3 regions of the Neobacillus sp. KR4-4 genome follow, and region 2 is predicted to be linked to each of the others. Evidence: riboswitches for the same ligand, from Rfam matches in the RefSeq annotation. Region 2 holds a riboswitch; each other region holds the start of a gene.

Region 1 (4,249 bases), on a different contig from region 2:
TGTACCGTAGAGGAAAAAGAGACGATTTTAATATTAATTGTATCTACACAAGAGGTTCTCTGCAGCATGTTGTTCACTCCGGTGATAGCGGAACAAAAGGACCTATAATTAATGATTCCGCAGGGGTATCAAAAGTAGAGGCTAACTGGATTGTTTCTGTATCTCCCACCATTACTAACGAGGAACTTGCCACCCCGGTGATTTTGATGTTTTGGACAAAGAGTTCACGGTTATAAACTACAAAGTTCATTCTGTATGCATCCCTTTCAGGTTATCAGGTAAATTACTAAAAAAGACCATTACCCCGTTTTGTATTTCCTTCTTTAATGCTTCAATAATTAAATCATCTGAAGGGGCATCTGCAATCGTGCGATTGTCCGCAGGATGGGTGTTTAAATGATGTTCTATCCTACTCGGAAGCTGTTTAATGATGTCTTGTTTTATGAATGCTAAATACTCGTCATTTGGCAGAACGTTCAATTCTCTCTGAGTAGCTTCCACTATAGGAGGTAAATCCGATTCTAAATATCTATAAATGGCTTCCTCGATTTTCATTGATCTTTGCATTTGATCTTTTGGTGATATTGGGGTGGATAAGGATTGATTTTGTACGGCAAAGTCTTCAATTCCTGCTAATTCGGATGGATTTAGACCAATGTTTAACGTACCTTCAAGAGTCTCTACCTTTAGTTGATCAAATTTATACTCAATTTTGTCTACATGGATGGCCTGTTTTTCATATAATTGTTTGATTTCTGCTTGCATTTTTTGGAGAGTGCTCTCTAAAGACTGAATTCTTTGCTCCTGAGCTTGAATACACATCTGCAGCCATTGAAGATATTGGGAATAATCCTGATACATATAATCACCTCACAATTATTTCTCCAATAAACGTATTGATTATCATAAGATCGGCGGCCTATTTATCCTGTTTTCTTACTGCGGCTTGTAGGGGCACTGATGGTGTCCCTAATAAAGAGCCTGAAGATTTGATTGTTTGTGGTGCAGGTCCAGTAAATCCGCCAGTATTATATAAATGAGCCATCGGTTTAATAATCCCAGCACTACCTATTTGTAAGACTGAGGAATTGGTAATCCCGCCAATTTTTATGAAATTAATCTGAATGGACTGCTGGATATAAAAGTTCATTTAAAATCACCCATTCATTAAGCATTAAGTGCAATCCCTTGATCGTAAACATCTGAATCACTTGTATTAGTGGAACTTACATTATTTTGAAGTTGTAAGCTATCCCCAGTGTTAAAGGAACCAGCGCCAGAAAATGTTTTTGCGGTAGAAAATGGCATGATTTTATATACATCGCCAATATGGAAGACAGAACTGCTGCCAAGCGTAATGACCTGTGCAACTCCAACAATTGCTGGCATTTTCAACACCCTTTTTTCATAGTATCTTCTACATCCTATGTATGGGTAAAGGTAATGTGATTGATACGCCCAAAATTATTGAAATCAAAAATCCGATACGATTTTTAATATTCATTTGTAGAACGATCGATTAGAAATAGTTATAATTACCTATTTGCTTGTACAGAAAATAATAAATAAGTTGGGTTTTCGGTTGTTTAGAAAGGGACTATTATATGAGTAAGAGATCAGTCGGAAATAAACACTGTTTCTCGATAAAGGCAAACCTGATGAAAATCAGTGACGCAAAGCTATAGGGGCTAAGGTGCATTTGCACTAAGCCAGCCAGTTACCGAAAGATTAGGGTGTTTCATAATGGATATTCATGTCTGCATAGTTGTTCTATGTATCTATGAATATTCTATGAATTCTATCCCCCCTTTGGTAAAGGCGGGGTTATTTCTATTTTATGGAGGTGGAAACTAATCGACTACTTAACCTGTTTTGGACCTATAAATCCCCTTATTTTAGATGAAGATGTTTCAGAGGTTATGGTAAATGGACCTAACCAGGTGTACTGTGAACGTAAAGGAAAATTGGTATTAACGTCAGTACAATTCCGTGACAATGAACATGTCAAGACAATGATAGACAAAATTCTTGCCCCACTTGGATGGAAAATCGATGAAAGTTCGCCAATGGTAGATGCTAGGCTGCCTAATGGCTTACGTGTTAATGCCATCATTCCTCCCCTTGCATTAAATGGACCAGCCATTACAATCAGGAAATTTTCAAAGGATCCCTACCAAATTGAAGATCTAATCAACTTTGGGACAGTGACAGAAGAAATGGCATTTTTTCTAGATGCATGCGTGAAAGCCCGCTTGAATATGTTTGTTAGCGGTGGTACGAGGTCTGGTAAAACAACCACTCTGAATGCCCTTTCCAATTTTATACCTGATGAAGAAAAAATCGTAACGGTTGAGGATGCTGCCGAAATTCAGTTGGGACAGGGTCATGTAATCTCACTAGAACTTCGACCTTCCGAAATAAAAGGTAAAAGAGCCATTTCGATTCGAGAGCTTCTCAAGAAATCGTTACGAATGAGACCTGACCGTGTTATTATCGGAGAAATCCGTGGTGGAGAAGCGCTTGATATGCTTCAGGCAATGAATTCTGGCCATGATGGTTCACTTGCTACAGGGCACTCATATAGTCCAAGGGATATGATTAGCCGTTTGGAAACCATGGTCCTTTTAGCAGGATTGAATAATTCTATTAAAGACATTCGAGAGCAAATTGCAGGAGCAATCGATGTGATTATCCAGCAAACTCGTTTAATGGATGGAACAAGGAAAATTATCAATATTACTGAAGTTCAAGGAATGGAAGGAGAAAATATCGTTCTGCAAGACATCTTTTCCTTTAAACAAAAAGGAATTAATTCTGAGGGGAAAATTATTGGACAACTTATACCGACTGGTGTCCGCCCCAAATTTTATGATCGCCTAGAGGCATCAGGGATTCATATTCCAGCGTCATTGTTTAAATAATCTCAGGTAATAAGAGGCATTAAATTTATGAATGATTAGGGGCTGAATTTCCTTTAAATAGGGTTCGGCTTTTTCTTGTTCACTAAATTTGTTCGAGGGAGTTATTTCTTTTAATATATTAATTGTGAGACAATCATATTGAGGTGAAAAAGAGTGAAATTTGTGACAGTAGAATATAACCATGAATTGTTCGTTGGATTGCTTGACCAAACTGAGGCCGCAGTCCTTTTGTTAAACCTTGCTGAAGAAGCAAGAATGGGCATAAGAAGTTTTCCTCCTTCCCTGCTTAAATGTATCGACTTAGGAGATCTCTTTATTAAAAAGGTGAAAGAGGTTCTGGATTGGGTTACTAATTGCGGACAAACTTCATCTTTTTTCGTCCCAATTGAACAGGTAACTTTGCTTGCTCCTATTCCGAGACCAAGTAAGAATATTTTTTGTGTCGGGAAAAATTACGCAGAACATGCGATTGAAATGGGGAGTGAAGCCGATATCCCTGAACATATTATGGTCTTTACAAAAGCACCAACAACAGTTATTGGGCCTAATGAAATGGTCCTAAATCACAAAAATATAACGGCTCAACTTGATTATGAAGGCGAGCTTGCCGTCATCATTGGTAAAAAGGGGCGGGCAATAAAAAAAAATAAGGCATTGGATTACATTTTTGGCTATACCATTATTAATGATGTAACCGCACGAGATTTGCAATCGAGGCACAAGCAGTTTTTCATCGGCAAAAGCCTTGACACAACCTGTCCGATGGGACCTTGCATTGTTCATAAAAGTTCTATCGATAATCCGAATTCCCTAAATATCGAGACGAAAGTAAACGGAGAATTAAGACAGAATTCAAATACTAAGAATTTTATTTTTCCGATTGAAGAGGTTATCTCCATTTTATCAGATGGAATGACACTGGAACCTGGTGATATTATTGCAACTGGGACACCAGCTGGTGTAGGGAAAGGGTTTAAGCCCCCTAAATTTTTATCTCCAGGTGATCAGATGGCAGTCACAATTGAAAAAATTGGGACACTGAAGAATACTATTCAAGAATAAAGCTATACTTGAAAAATAATTTATAGCATTCTCCTATTTGTAACTTTATTTGACTTGCTTTTTTTCGTGTTTATAAACTGTTTATGGTATGATAAGGTTCGAATTAAAAGAAATTTTATACAAAAGGAGGAACTAACTTGATTCACGGTCATATTACGGCTTGGCTTTTAGCATTAATTCTATTTGTAGTAGCACTTTTTTTACATAAGGGTGGAAAAGAAAAAGGTGCAAAAATTGTTAAAATGATTTTACGAGTATTATATTTG
Region 2 (4,249 bases):
CGATTCAAAAATCAGGTGGATATCACCAAGCGGTTGATGAGATTTTTGCTTTTAAAAGAAAATACGTTATATAAATAAAGTTCACATTATTTTAGCTACATTAAATACTTAATGTAAAATGATAGGAGAGGAGTGATATCAAATGAAAGCACAAGTGATTAAAAAATTTGGTGATCCATCTGTTTTTGAGATGGCTAAGGTTCATAAGCCTGAGGCAATTCCTGGGCATGTTGTTATTCATGTAAAAGCAACAAGTGTAAATCCAATTGATACAAAAGTTCGATCTGGAGTGGTATCTGCAATTGCACCAGAATTTCCAGCGATATTACACGGCGATGTAGCTGGAGTAGTTGTAGAGGTTGGAGACGGAGTATCAGAGTTCAAGATTGGTGATGAAGTCTTTGGTTGCGCAGGTGGTGTGAAAGGAACAGACGGTGCCCTAACTGAGTATATGCTTGCGGATGTGCAGCTTCTAGCTATTAAACCAAGAAATTTAACGATGGCACAAGCAGCGGCGCTTCCTCTCGTAACGATTACAGCATGGGAGTCACTTTATAATCGTGCGAATATTCAAAACGGCCAAACGGTCCTTATTCATGGAGCTACAGGCGGGGTAGGTCATGTCGCCATTCAACTAGCAAAGGTAGCTGGAGCAAAAGTATATACTACAGCTTCATCTGAGGAAAAATTAAACATTGGACAGCGTTTAGGTGCAGATGTGGCCATTAATTATCGAGAACAGTCAGTGGAGGAGTATGTAATAGAACATACAGATGGAAAAGGGTTTGACGTTGTGTTCGATACGGTCGGTGGCGAAAACCTAGATCGATCTTTCCAAGCTGCTGCCACTTACGGAACCGTATTATCCATCGCAGCACGCTCAACGCATGATTTGTCACCTCTGCATGCTAAGGCACTATCATTACATATTACCTTTATGATTTTAAAAATTATGAATAAGGAAAAAAGGCAGGAATATGGGAACATATTACGAAAAGTAACAAATCTTGTAGAGGAAGGGAAACTTCAGCCTTTAGTAGATGAAAGAGTTTTTAATTTTGATCAAGTAAATGAAGCACATACTTTTTTGGAATCTAATAAAGCAATTGGAAAGATTGTATTGATAAATAAATGGTAAAATTGTTTTTTTTCTAGAATAAGATTTGATTCTAATTGAAGAGCATTACTGGATTTTTGTTGATAGCAGACTCAAAAAGTCAATAAAATAGTGTAAATGTCTGTGTTAATAAAGATTATGGGAGAAACTAGTTAAAATAATGAAGGTATATAAGTTAAAGAATAACTTTAAAGGTTTAAAAAAGGGAACACAATTCTATTTGATTGCTGAATCTGAATTTATTGGAGTAAAAGATTTTGTTTTAAGAACGGAAGACTTAGCTGTCAGGATTTCAATAAATGAAAGGGAACTTCATAAAAATTTTATTTTATTGAAGTATGGTTGAAGGGTTTAAACAGTCAATTCTATTTTAAATTTCTACTAGTTTAAATTAGTCTAATGAGGCTCACTTTAAAAGGTCGTTGAAGGAAAAAGGATGCTATAACGGAAAAATCAGAGCTGCCAATTTTGGCAGCTCTTCTAACAACATCCATCATATTAAGAATCAAAAAAAGCTCCATTCAAGGCCATTGTAATATTACTGGTTAACACTCTTTTTGTTATTAGAGAGATGCCAAGTAAAGAAGTGTTTAATCTTCTCCTCTTTTTTCAGAACTTCGCAAAAAACTTCCGACGCATATTGATTAAAGAACGAACAAACCATTCCTTCTTTTTGTCCACAGCAACTATAAAACGAAAATCTTTTAAATTTTAAATTACTAAAATGATGATACATTTCATAGTTAATATATCCGTTTGGATAAAGATCAACAATTAAATGAAAGTAAGGAAAGGCATTCTTCACCTCAGGCTCTAAGTCCATTTTATCCCAATTTAATTTCACATCAATAAGAAGGCGAATACAATTGTCAAGTTCTTGAACTCCCCAGTCTTGATCTAGTATTGCATATTCCAAATTGATTTTTTTCATAATCTAGCCTCCTAAAATAAGTCCTATTTTAGGCAGCCCAGCCATCATAGTTTAAAACCTTAGACCCGTAGCTTTGCGTCCCAATCTTTCGAAAAGTTTGCCGTTATCTATAAACGATATGTAAATTATATTACAATTTTTTCAAAAATTACAAAATAAAGTTCTACAAATACCGACGTTTTATGAAAAAATTAGAAATCAATTCCCATTTCAAATATATTGTGAGTAGGTGGAAGAAGGGATTCTTGCCAGTAAATCGAATATTTAATTGTCGGAATATTAAAAATGAATGGTGGTGGTTGTATGTCTTCTCCTAGATCTAGGTTTGAAATGATTAATGGAATGGAAGTTCATTTTACAGAATGGGGAGATCCACAGAAACCAGCTGTGGTTTGTTGGCACGGTTTAACTCGAAATGGGCGAGACTTTGATACTTTAGCCCGCCATCTATCCCAAAACTACTATATCCTTTGTCCGGATACAATTGGGCGGGGATTGAGCCAATGGAGTTCTTCCCCCGAAAAGGACTATTGTTTTGAAAACTACAGTAACCTGGCGATTCAATTATTGGACCATTTAGGAATCGAACGGGTCCGATGGGTTGGGACCTCAATGGGTGGAGCCATTGGAATGCGTATTGCTGGAACGCTTAATCATCAGAACCGGATTTCACATTTAGTTTTAAATGACATTGGAGCAGGTGCTTCTGAAAATGCTGTTCAGGATATTGAAGGCATTAAACGAATTATTAGCTATGTAGGGAATCCACCGCAATTTAAAACCTTTAGTGAATTAAAGAAGTATTATCAAACCATTTATACCACATTTGGTCTTTCGAATGAAGAGGAGTGGAATGATTTTACCCAATACTCATGTAGAAGAAGCGATGAGGGTGGAATGAGTCCTGATTATGATCCAAACATTGCTTTGCAATTTCAGCACACAGAAGATCTAAACTTATGGAACTACTGGGAAGCAATTCAATCAAAAATATTACTCATTCGAGGAGAAATTTCCGACGTTCTTCCTCTTGATGTTGCGGAAAAAATGAAGCAAAAACCAAACTGTCAAATGGTAACGATTCCAAAACTTGGTCATGCCCCAGCTTTAAATACGGAAGAGCAAATTAGCCTTATTGAGAATTTTCTTCGGTAAATTGAAAGTTAATCTATTGAATTAGGGATGGATACCCAGGATGTGGCTATGCAAGGTTTAGTTTAAGTATTTTCAATCTAAAAAGCCGAGCATTTTATTTTGAATTGGGATGCTCGGCTTTTTTTCTATAGATGGTTTTATATACATTAACATTTAAGGAGAAATGTCCATAGCTCTAGTTCTTATGGACAAAACTCGTTAAGAGATAAAGTGAAATGTCCGCAATACCGGTTCTTACGGACGAAACTCGTCAAGCGAAAGGGAGAAATGTCCGCAATACTGTGAGCCTTAATTAATAGTAGAAACTTCTATTTTATCATTTTTATGAATATCTTCCGTGCCGGCATCCAATGCAGTCTTGTAATATAAGCATTTATGCTCGATTACTTCCATGGTTTTTTTTAGTTCTTCCATTTGTGCTTCTACATTTGCTTTTCGTTCCATAAACATGTCATATCGTTGTTGCAAAGTGGAATCCCCATCAGAACACCAATCAATGAAATTTTTAATCTCTTTAATAGGCATCCCAGTGGATTTTAGACATTCAATTACTTTTAGAGCGCCGATATCAGATTCTTTAAACATTCGTATTCCGCTAGGTGTTCGTTCTACAAAAGGAATAAGACCCTCCTTGTCGTAGTAACGCAAGGTATATACTGTAAGGTTTAATTCTTTTGCAACTTCGCTGATAGAATAAGTCTTCATCATTTATCTCCCATCCTTTTTGATATGGACTTCGAGTTAACTCTAGGATAGGGAGGATTTTATCACGCTAAATGCTTAATGTCAAAGGTACGTATACATAAAAAGGGAAATTAAAAGGCTAAAAATTTATTCGATTATTTTACTTGACCTAGAGTTAACTCTAAGGATTAATATTGTTTTGCAAGGGGAGAGAAGAGGGTAAATATGATAGAGGGGGAATTTGAACATGAATGAGTCCCGTTTAAAGTGAATCCTCTTGAAAAAATATAAATTATTGGAGGTTTTATTAATGGTAACTGCTAAAGCACGAGCTGTTGATGGTCCAGACCAACCGTTTCGAG
Region 3 (4,249 bases), on a different contig from region 2:
GTTAAATCGTTAGGTTTTACGGTGGAAGAAGAGTCCATACCTGGTCATTTTCATTGTAGTTTTAGCAAGAAATTACCTGATTCGCCCACGCCGCTAGTGGTGGAATTACATTGGGATTTGGTAAAAAGAAGTACCTCGAGGTTTAATATAAATGATCTTTGGGAGCAGTCGGTACCCGTGAGCCAATCCGGGTATATTAAAGAACTTTCCCCACTTCATACCTTTTATATGATTTGCCTTCACGGCTGGCGCCATAATTTAGACTCAATGAAATATTTTATGGATATTATTCAAGTCATTGACAAGGAGAGGAAGGAGATTGATTTTGACCATTTCATACAGCTCGCGGAATCTCACCAAACCTTAAAGCGGAACATCAGGACCTTATCCATCGTTTATCAGCAATTTCCACACTTAGACGAAATCAAGATGTTCCCATTTCAAGTGAATACTCTTTGGGAATACCAAACTTTAAAGGCATTTAGGCAGTACTGGGATTTCCTCGATTATCAATTTTTTAGCTATGATACATTCAAACATACATTGATTGAAATTGGTAACTGGCTTTGGCCTTCAGAATATGAAGTATCTTCACAAATAGATGAGCAGTCACAAGGCAAGAAAATGTACCTCTTGTTGTATAAGAAGAGACTTACTAGTCTATTAAAGGCGGTATTGCCACATTAATAAGCCATCTAACCTAACCAGATGGCTTATGTTTCTTTCATATGCAATTATTTATAAATGAATACCCTCAAATTGTTTTCCCCATCAATTGTGGCTAACAAAACATTCTGGATCCCTGTTTGATGTGTTTGATTAAGAGTATCCACAAGCCACCTTTCATTCTTGTTTTTTTCTTCTAGTGTATGATGAACAATCTTGCCTTCTCTTATAACGGTCTGTGGGAGATCAAAAGGCTTCGTTGTCATCTGGTAGGTGGATGGCGTAATCGGCTCATACTGCGGATCTAAGAAAATGGAAAGTTTCCCATCTGATTCCCATAGCGCTAATGCTACTTTTTTTACATCCTCAATTTTTTCTTTTCTCAACTCTGCTAATAAATAATCAATTGAAATTCTAGCTTTCTTTAACCCTTTATAAAGAATTTCTCCTTCTTTAATAAGAGGAAATGGATCGGGGTCTAGAAACTTTCCGATGCGGGTTGATTTTAAACTGATAAATAAACCACCGGTATACAGAACCACCAATACGATGGTTGTAGTCATCGCACCTTTCATTCCAAGGTGCTCGTCTGATAATGGATGGGCAATAATATTACCAACAACTAGGGCGATAACGAAATCAAGTAATCTTAATTGAGAAATGGCACGTTGTCCCATTAGTTTAGCAACAATGAGCATAAAGAAGAATCCAATTACAGCTCTTAAAATCCACTCCATTAAATTAAGCGTTTCTTGAGCTTGCAAAAAATCCATTGAAGGCAAATAGTCACTTCCTTACCTTGTAAACGTCTTACTTAGTATTGTCACGAATAAGTACTTTTAATATAAAAAATACTGATAAAATACCGAATGAGTCAATAACTAAATCGTAAAGCCGTCCATCTCTACCAAAAAACAGTTGCAGGAATTCTGTTAAAAACGCAAAAATAATGGATATGCCAATAGAATATTTGTGACTTCTAAATAGATTGAAGAGAAGAAAATCCATGATCGCAAAACCAACAAAATGTCCTAATTTAATTTTAATAAATTCAGGATGAATCAAAGTTAAATCATTAAAATAAAAAAAAGACAAAAAATCAGGATTTGAAACCCACTTTAATCCAAAAGAATGTAAATATATTAGTCGCTCTATACTCTCAGTCCAGGTATTTACCAACAAAAATAGGCCCCATAAAATAATCAATAGAACTTTTATGAAAAGAAATCGTTTCTGTGTCTTTCTTTTCTTATCGATTCTACAACTACCTTGTATCGGTTGATGATCCAAAGTCCTTGCTCCTAACTAACTATTATTTCTTAATATACATTTTACCATTGTTCCTTTTAAAGAACAAACGGGGATATTCACATTAAAATAATCCAATAATCTACCACTTTCGTATTATAGGTGAATGAAATTTATCTGGGTAAAATTAACTCCTCTCCGTTTACAAAATTCTACAATTTCTTTATAATGAACAAAGGAAGTTCTTTTTTAGGAACTAATAATTAGAAAAGAAGGGGAATCATGATATATCCACTAATAAAAGAAAGAAACAAGATTCACATTGTGAAGGATTCCTATCATTGTGCATGCGGTATAGTCTTTAACAAGGATCGGATTATTAATAGGAAGACCCTTAAAAAAATTAAATTTATTGAAATAGGTCAGGTAACATGTGAGAAATGTGTTTTAAAACTTCTAAACTACGATTAATTGGTTTATATAAATTTTGTCGAAATTCTGTCGATATTTTTGGAAATATTTTCATTTAGTTTCCATCAAGACTATAGTACTATTAGTTTATTCTATAATAATTTAATACTTTAATACTATGAATGACAAAGGCAAACCTTTCGAAAGATTGGGACGCAAAGCTACAGGTCTAAGGTTTTTAACTAGGATGGCTGAGTTACCTAAAATAGTAATCATTTTAGGAGGGTTAATTTTGCCTGCATTAACCGTTGAACAAGATATTGATACAGAATGGTTAGATCTTATTAATGAAGCTAAAAAGATAGGACTCTCTATTGATGAAATTAGGGATTTCCTAAATCGCTCCCTTGGATTAAAGACGATTGAACCGGAATATAATTAATAAGAGGGGTAATTGAGTGTTTAATTTTCGCAATATTCAATTGATTAAAAAAACAGCTTAACAAATTAATGAGCAATTTGTTAAGCTGTTTTTTTAATTTTAATAATTTAAAAACTTCACACAAACCGGATACGGAACCTCGATATCAGCCTGAATCAATGCAAGTTTTCCTGTGTTTTCATCACGCGAAAACAAGACGAGGTTACTGGACTCTTGGTTTGACGCCACAATGAATTTCTCTGTTGGGTCGAACATAAAATCTCTCGGCCAATCACCTTCAGTGGAGGTGCGATCAACAAAACTAAGCTCTCCCGTTTCTTGGTTTACACGGAAAACAGCAATACTGTTATGGCCACGATTCCCCGCATAAACAAACTGTCCATCAGATGAAATATGAATGGCGCTTCCTTGATTATTCTCGGTGAAATCTTCAGGAAGCGTTGAAATATATTGTTTCTCTGTAAAATGACCATTTTCCGAATGATAGGATAAAACAATCACTTCCGAACTAAACTCTGTCATGATATATGCAAATTTTTGGTTCGGATGGAAAACTAAATGTCTTGGTCCGCTTCCAGCTTTTAATGGAAGAAAGTGCGCTTTTGAAAGTGTTCCATCACTGTTGACTGCATAAGTAATTAAAGCATCAATACCCAATTCAACCACTGCTAGATAATTCTCATCAGGGGTGATGCCGGCATAATGGGTATGCGGTTTCTCTTGTCTTGGGTCTGGACCAGAACCTTCATGTTTTATAACCGATGCAGCTGGTTGAATCGTTCCATCTTCCTGGTTAATTAAATAAGATTCTACCGATCCTTTATGATAATTGGCACTGAATGCATAACGGTTGTTACTGTCAACACTCACATGACAAGGCGATGAGCCCTGAAGTAACTGACGATTGAGCTCGGTTAATCCGCCTTCCCTGTTTATGGAATAAGCAACTACGCCTCCATTTTCTCCTTCTTTAGCCACAGAATAGAGGTATCGATTGTCCTTACTGATCGTGACATAAGTTGGATTCTCTAACTGTGCAGCTGCAACTTGAATATCTTCGATTCTTTTCTTATCCGTATTTAGTTTAAACGTATAGATTCCTTCGCTGCCGCCCTTGGTGTATGTTCCAATATAACCGATAAATGTTTGGTTGTTTGTCATTTTTTTGGCTCCTCGAAAAATGTAGTCTGTTTATTTTAGCAGAAATTTTATTTATTACTCAAATATAGAACCTGAATTAACTGAAAATTAATTTGATATGGTATAGTTTGGGTGTTAGTTTTATCCAAAAGCGAATAGAAATGAGGGTACCCCACATGGTTTACCAAGCTGCAGAAAATCGTTATGAATCAATGAAGTATAATCGGAGTGGCCATTCAGGGTTATTACTACCGGCCGTTTCACTTGGACTTTGGCACAACTTTGGCGGTGTGGATACATATGAAAATGGACGGGCAATGCTGAAAAGAGCGTTTGATTTAG

Evidence for each region. A riboswitch is a leader RNA that binds a small molecule or an ion and turns the genes downstream of it on or off. The one in region 2 is predicted to bind cyclic di-GMP.
Region 1: linked by a shared signal. The riboswitch ahead of ACE198_RS14875 (TadA family conjugal transfer-associated ATPase) and the one ahead of ACE198_RS18960 (hypothetical protein) in region 2 are both predicted to bind cyclic di-GMP.
Region 3: linked by a shared signal. The riboswitch ahead of ACE198_RS18065 (anti-repressor SinI family protein) and the one ahead of ACE198_RS18960 (hypothetical protein) in region 2 are both predicted to bind cyclic di-GMP.

The regions. Positions count from the first base shown of each region.
Region 1 covers NZ_JBHHJU010000013.1:69,086-73,334, forward strand. The annotation lists gene ACE198_RS14850 (spore germination protein GerPE) at 1-68, opposite strand, end outside; gene ACE198_RS14855 (spore gernimation protein GerPD) at 74-250, opposite strand; gene gerPC (spore germination protein GerPC) at 247-861, opposite strand; gene ACE198_RS14865 (spore germination protein GerPB) at 920-1,150, opposite strand; gene ACE198_RS14870 (spore germination protein) at 1,168-1,389, opposite strand; cyclic di-GMP riboswitch class I at 1,639-1,725, shown strand; gene ACE198_RS14875 (TadA family conjugal transfer-associated ATPase) at 1,881-2,921, shown strand; gene ACE198_RS14880 (fumarylacetoacetate hydrolase family protein) at 3,075-3,983, shown strand; gene ACE198_RS14885 (YisL family protein) at 4,121-4,249, shown strand, end outside.
Region 2 covers NZ_JBHHJU010000020.1:90,642-94,890, reverse strand. The annotation lists gene ACE198_RS18970 (macrolide family glycosyltransferase) at 1-74, shown strand, start outside; gene ACE198_RS18965 (zinc-dependent alcohol dehydrogenase family protein) at 143-1,138, shown strand; gene ACE198_RS18960 (hypothetical protein) at 1,656-2,048, opposite strand; cyclic di-GMP riboswitch class I at 2,077-2,160, opposite strand; gene ACE198_RS18955 (alpha/beta fold hydrolase) at 2,352-3,203, shown strand; gene ACE198_RS18950 (MerR family transcriptional regulator) at 3,492-3,908, opposite strand; gene ACE198_RS18945 (NAD(P)-dependent alcohol dehydrogenase) at 4,198-4,249, shown strand, end outside.
Region 3 covers NZ_JBHHJU010000019.1:6,035-10,283, forward strand. The annotation lists gene ACE198_RS18050 (nucleotidyltransferase domain-containing protein) at 1-687, shown strand, start outside; gene ACE198_RS18055 (DUF421 domain-containing protein) at 735-1,439, opposite strand; gene ACE198_RS18060 (VanZ family protein) at 1,477-1,956, opposite strand; cyclic di-GMP riboswitch class I at 2,506-2,589, shown strand; gene ACE198_RS18065 (anti-repressor SinI family protein) at 2,618-2,767, shown strand; gene ACE198_RS18070 (lactonase family protein) at 2,867-3,928, opposite strand; gene mgrA (L-glyceraldehyde 3-phosphate reductase) at 4,084-4,249, shown strand, end outside.